Regions from separate parts of the Comamonas sp. JNW genome, predicted to be linked through region 1. Evidence: predicted binding sites of a transcription regulator. Region 1 holds the regulator's gene; the other holds the start of a gene.
What was found. Region 1 encodes FNR, which switches genes on or off when oxygen is low (the NO sensors DNR and NnrR bind a similar motif). Its sites were predicted from a motif close to TTGATNNNNATCAA; they were not measured.
Positions count from the first base shown of each region.

Region 1 (3,207 bases):
CTGGCAGGGCTGAGGCCCGCCCACGCCCTGCCCTCAGATAATCCGCGAGAAGCGCGCCCGGTTGCGGTCGGCCTGCAGGTTCTTGTCAAACACCATGGCGACGCCACGCACAAAGTACCAGCCCAGCTCGGTCACATTGATCGATTCGTCGCTCAGCTGCACCAGGCCCTGCTCCTGCAGCTCACGCAGCTGGGCCAGCTCGGCGGCAAAGTACTGCGCAAAATCAATCAGCCAGGCCTGCTCCAGCGATTCAATCGCCAGGCACCCCTGGCACATCAGGCCCATGATCACCGTGCGGCGCAGCAGGTCGTCGCGCGTCAGTGCCAGCCCACGCACCACGGGAATCTGGCCCTGGTCGATCAGGTCGTAGTACTCCTCCAGGGTCTTGGCATTTTGGCTGTAGGTGGCGCCAATGCGTCCGATGGCTGACACGCCCAGCGCCATAAGATCGCAATCGGGCTGGGTGCTGTAGCCCTGAAAGTTGCGGTGCAGGCGGCCCTGGCGCTTGGCCACCGCCAAGGCATCGTCGGGCAAGGCGAAATGGTCCATGCCCACATACACATAACCGGCGGCTTCCAGCGCCGCCAGGGCCTGGGCCAGCATCGCCAGCTTGTCGGCGGGGCTGGGCAGGTCCTGGGCCTGGATGCGGCGCTGGGGCTTGAAGCGCTCGGGCAGGTGCGCATAGGCATACAGCGCAATGCGGTCGGGCCGCAGCGCGTTGACCTGCTCCATGGTGCGCACAAAGCTGGCCGGGCTTTGTTGGGGCAGACCATAGATCAAATCGATATTGATGGATTCAAAGCCGATAGCGCGCGCCTGCTCGACCAAGGCAAACACCTGGTCAGCGGGCTGCTCGCGGTGCACCGCCTTTTGCACCAGCGGGTCAAAGTCCTGCACGCCAAAGCTCAGCCGGTTGAAGCCGAGCCGGTACAGGTGCTGCAGGCGCTCGCCGCTCACAGTGCGCGGGTCGATCTCGATCGCGTACTCGCCACCGGGCTGCAGATGAAAACGCTCTTTGACCATATCCATCAGGCGGCTGAGGCCGGCATCGGTCAGGAAGGTGGGCGAGCCCCCACCCAGGTGCAGTTGGCTGATGGTCGGGCGGGCGCTGACATGGGCCAGTTGCAGGTCCAGCTCGCGCTCGAGGTAATCCAGGTATTCGTCGGCCCGCTCGGCGTGCTTGGTGATGATCTTGTTGCAGGCGCAGTAGTAGCACAGCGAGGCGCAGAACGGCACATGCACATACAAGGACAGCGGCGACAGCCGGCCCGCCAGACCGGTGCCGCGTTGCGCCAGCGCCAGCTTGTACTCATTCGCAGCAAAGGCTTCAACAAATCGGTCTGCGGTAGGATACGAGGTGTAACGGGGGCCGGGAACATCAAAACGGCACAGCAGTTCAGGGGTCAGGGAAATCATGGTTCTTCTTCCTAGCGGACGCCCCAATGTGCCCCAAGGCCTGCCACGCGTCCTTGATGTACATCAAGAAGCCTCTGGGCGCCAGCACGCACAATAGGCCCATCCAAGGAACGTCGTTCCTATCTGAATAGTTGTTCACGGGTATTGATACATGACATCCAACTCCATCAAAGTAGCGTGCTCCAGCTGCAATTTGCGCGAGCTGTGCATGCCCGTGGGACTGTCGGCCGAACAGATGGAGCGCATCGACGAGATCGTCGCCACCCGGCGCAAGATCAAGCGCGGCAGCGCGCTGTTCCGCAACGGTGAGACCTTCACCTCCTTGTATGCGATACGCACCGGTTTCTTCAAGACCAGCATCGCCACCGAAGACGGGCGCGACCAGGTCACCGGCTTCCAGATGGCGGGTGAGATCATCGGCCTGGACGGCATCGTCAACGACCGCCATTCCTGCGACGCGATTGCGCTCGAAGATGCCGAGGTCTGCGTGATGCCCTACTCCTCGCTCGAAGACCTGTCGCGCGAGGTGACCGCCTTGCAGCACCATGTGCACAAGGTCATGAGCCGAGAGATCGTGCGCGAGCATGGCGTCATGCTGCTGCTGGGCAGCATGCGCGCCGAAGAGCGCCTGGCCGCCTTCTTGCTGAACCTGGTGCAGCGCTTGCATGCCCGGGGCTTTTCGCAGCATGAGCTGATCCTGCGCATGACGCGCGAGGAAATCGGCAGCTACCTGGGCCTCAAGCTCGAGACCGTCAGCCGCACCTTCTCCAAGTTTGCCGAGGAGAACATCATCGAGGTCAAGCAGCGCCATGTGCGCATTCTGGACACCGACAAGCTCCAGGGCCTGATCAACACCCAGGCCTGCTCGGCTTAAGACCCTGTTCCAAGTCGCTCCGCCAGCGGATACAAACGCGGTCTGATCCGACATCCGCTCAAGCCGCAAGCGGCGATGCTCTGAGTTGCATCCACGGCAAGGCTGCCACCCACAGCCCTGCCCCATGTCTGACCTGAAAGGAGCCTGCCATGTACCAACATATCCTGCTTGCCACCGATGGCTCTGAGCTGTCCGAGAAGGCCGTGCGCCACGCACTGGCGCTGGCCAAGCTGAGCCATGCCACGGTGACTGCCGTCAACATCTCGCCCAACTACCCGCGCAGCTACTTCGAAGGCAGCACCATGCAAAACCCCGATGACATTGCGCGCATCGAGGATGGCTGGGAACGCGCAGCGCAAGGCATTGTCGATAAGGTGGTGGCCGAAGGCGCCGCGACCGGCGTGCCCATCAAGACCCTGGTGATCAAGTCCGACATGATTGCCGAGGCGCTGCTGGAGACGGCGAAGAAGGAAAACTGCGACCTGATCGTCATGGCATCGCACGGCTACCGGGGCTTGAAGCGCCTGCTGCTGGGCAGCGAAACACAGCATGTACTGACCCATGCCACGATACCGGTGCTGGTACTGCGCTGATCGCCGTATAACCGCATCATCCCCATAGCAAAACCCTCGCCTGCGGCAGCTTCTGAGCGGCCACAGCGCGAGGGTTTTGTCATGGCGGCGCATGCCGCCTCCATAGGCGCATCAGCCCTTGAACAGGTCCTGGTACTGGTCGCGCAGCAGGTTCTTTTGCACCTTGCCCATGGTGTTGCGTGGCAGCTCGCCCACGACAAAGCAGCGCTTGGGAATCTTGAAATTGGCCAGCTGCTTTTTCAAGGTCGCAATGATGCCGTCGGCATCGAGCGGTTGGCCCGCCTTGGCAATGACCACCGCCACACCCACTTCGCCAAAATCGGG
Region 1 covers NZ_QETI01000006.1:75,412-78,618, reverse strand. Annotated here, with positions in the region: gene DCO45_RS10685 (sulfite exporter TauE/SafE family protein) at 1-13, shown strand, start outside; gene hemN (oxygen-independent coproporphyrinogen III oxidase) at 34-1,416, opposite strand; gene fnr (fumarate/nitrate reduction transcriptional regulator Fnr) at 1,568-2,290, shown strand; gene DCO45_RS10670 (universal stress protein) at 2,440-2,883, shown strand; gene DCO45_RS10665 (malonyl-CoA synthase) at 2,995-3,207, opposite strand, start outside.

Region 2 (3,207 bases), on a different contig from region 1:
GCCCTGCGGCCTACATCGGCCGCGCGCGCGTCGTGCCGCTGCGCAATATGGGCGCAGCCATTTCGCCGCAGAACGCCTTCCAGATCCTGCAAGGCATCGAGACCCTGGCGCTGCGCATGGACCGCATCTGCGAGAACACGCAAAAGATTGCCGAGACGCTGCAAAAGCACCCCAAGGTGGCCTGGGTGCGCTATGCGGGCCTGCCGGACCACCCGGACCATGCCACCTTGCAAAAGCAGTCGGGCGGCCGCGCCTCGGGCATTCTGTCCTTCAGCCTCAACGCCGCAGACGGCGAAGGGCGCGCCGCCGGTGCCCGCTTTCTGGATGCGCTGCAGCTGTTCACCCGCCTGGTCAATATTGGCGATGCCAAATCGCTGGCGACGCACCCGGCTTCGACCACGCACCGCCAGTTGGACAGCGCAGAGCTGGAGAAAGCCGGCGTGAGCGAAGGCATGGTGCGCCTGTCGGTCGGCATCGAGCATGTCGATGACCTGCTGGCCGATCTGGAGCAGGCGCTGGCCAAGGTCTGAGGGGCCGTCGCACGCAAAAAAAGAGCCGCTTTCAACAAGCGGCTCAAACACAGTGCTCTGTGGCTCCTGGATCACCAGGAGCGGGCATGAGGACCTGTTTAGAAGCGGTAGCCCACACCCACACCCAGCAACCAAGGATCCACCTTAAAAGTGCCCACCTTGGTGCCGGCCGAGCGCACATCGGTCTTGATGTAGACCTTCTTCACGTCGACGTTGATCGACCAGTGCTTGTCCAGCATGTAGTCAAAGCCGATCTGCAGCGCCGGGCCAAAGCTGTTCTTCTTGATCGATGGATCGAGCGCGGCCTCAACAGCCGGTGCAAAGTTCACGTTCGAGAAGCGCGTGTAGTTCACACCAGCGCCCAGGTAGGGCTTGAAGGCGCCCATATTGGTGAAGTGGTACTGCGCGAGCAGGCTGGGCGGCAGGTGCTTGAGCGTGCCGATCTTGGCGCCGTCCGAGCGCAGGTCATGCTTTTGCGGGTAGGTCAGCACCAGCTCTGCCGCGATATTGGGCGTGAAGAAGTAGCTCACATCCACTTCGGGAATCGTCTTGTCATTGATCGACAGGCCCAGGCCGGTGGAGTCCTTGTTGGCGCTGTCCAGATGCACGGCGCGCACACGCACTTGCCAGGGGCTTTGCGCCTCTTGCGCCATCGCCGCGCCCGACGCCATTGCACATACAGCTGCCGCTGCCAACATCATTTTTTTCATCGTCATTGCCCTCGCTGCGATCTTGCTCGCATGGATTGAAAAGTTGCGGAACCGGCCCTTGTCTGCCGTCCATGTTCAGCATCTTCTGCTCATGCGGGCCAGGCTGCCCTGACCCAGATCAACCCGACAAAACAAGCGATGAAAAAAGGCGGCCCGCTGTTGCGATGCCGCCTTCTGCTTCTTGCAGCGCCGCGCCCGAGGGACGCGGCCAGCAGCCATCCGTGGTTGCTGTCGATCAGTGGCCGCGCATCTTGTGCCAGGCCTCTACCGCCAGCACCACCAGGCCACCAATGACCGCACCGACGGCCACGTGCACCAGCGTTGGGGCCAGCATGGCCACCACACCGCCCATCGGGGCTACGGTGCTCTCCAACCAATGCTCGATCGGGCCCATGCCATGCACCAGCAAGCTGCCGCCCACCATGAACATCGCAGCCGTTCCCACAATCGACAGGCCACGCATCAGCCAGGGCGTAAACGCAATCAGGCCCCGGCCCAGGGCCTGGGCTGCGGCACTGGTCTTGCGCATCAGCCACATGCCCACATCGTCCATGCGCACAATACCGGCCACCAGGCCATAGACAAACACGGTGATCGCCAGTGCCACGGCCACCAGCACCGCAAACTGCTCCCACAGCGGCTTGCTGGCCACGGTGCCCAGCGCGATGGCGATGATTTCTGCAGACAGAATGAAATCGGTACGCACCGCACCCGCCACCTTGGCTCTTTCATAGGCCACCGGGTCCATGTTTTTCTCGCTGGCAGCCTTCACGGATGATGGCGCCACGCCCATCTGCGCCGCCTGCTCGGACTCCTTGACGGCATCATGGGGCGCCTGTTTGCCGGGCTTGTGAAACAGGCTCAGCACCTTCTCCACCCCTTCAAAACACAGAAAAGCGCCGCCAAGCATCAACAGCGGCGTGATCAACCAAGGCGCAAAAGCACTGATCAAAAGCGCTGCCGGCACCAAGATGACTTTGTTTTTGAGCGACCCCTTGGCCACCGCCCAGACCACCGGCAACTCCCGGTTGGCCTTGACCCCAGTCACCTGCTCGGCGTTCAGCGCCAGGTCGTCGCCCAGCACCCCCGCGGTCTTCTGCACCGCCACCTTGGTCTGCGTGGCCACATCGTCCAGGATGGCCGTGCTCTTGCCCGCAGCCGTCTTGGTCATCAGCGCCACATCGTCAAGCAAGGTCGCAATATCATCGAGCAACATCAACAAACCAGCACCAGCCATTACGCACTCCCAATCCAAATTCGGTGGCAAATCATAGCGATTTCGCGGTGCAATGCTGTGTCAGACCCTATAAAACGGTGATTTCTACGTTTTGTTGGAGCTTGTTCACAAAACTTTATGCAGGCCTTGTCAACAACTTCAGCGCGCGGCCCGTTGTACACCCATCTACACCAGAAAGGTGAAAGGACTGAAATGACTGAAGTGTTTGCTATTTGGCCTGAAGACGAACGTGACCGTAAGCGTGCTCCTGCCCGCTTCTGATACCAGCGCAGCCTGCAAGCGGTTGAGCCAGAACTAAAAACCCGGCACCCGCAGCAATTGCAAGCCCACTGATCTCTCTCACTTAAGCCCTGCTCTGCGGGGCTTTGTTTTGCCTGTAGCAACGCTCCTACAGCGCAAAACGCAGCCAAGCCCTCTGCCACGCCAGCGGAGGGCTTTGATTTTATACGGCCACCATGTGCTCGTACAGAATCAGCGAGCCAATGGCAATCAGCACGACACCACCCACCGCTTCTGCCCAGCGGCCCGTGATATTGCCCAGAATGCGGCCGACCATCACGCCCAGGGTCACCATCGCAAAGGTGGCAAAACCAATGCTGAGCGCAACGACGGTGATGTTCACATCCAGAAAGGCCAGGCCCACGCCTACCGCCATCGCGTCAATACTGGTGGCAAAGCCCGTGGCGACCAGCAGCCAGAAGCCATGGCGCGCGGGCCGGCTCATCTCGGG
Region 2 covers NZ_QETI01000003.1:182,591-185,797, reverse strand. Annotated here, with positions in the region: gene DCO45_RS06505 (aminotransferase class I/II-fold pyridoxal phosphate-dependent enzyme) at 1-530, shown strand, start outside; gene DCO45_RS06500 (OmpW family outer membrane protein) at 629-1,240, opposite strand; gene DCO45_RS06495 (DUF808 domain-containing protein) at 1,476-2,477, opposite strand; gene mntP (manganese efflux pump MntP) at 2,920-3,207, opposite strand, start outside.
Region 2: a site for FNR is predicted at 1,349-1,362, ahead of DCO45_RS06500 (OmpW family outer membrane protein). Genes of this name have one in related genera too.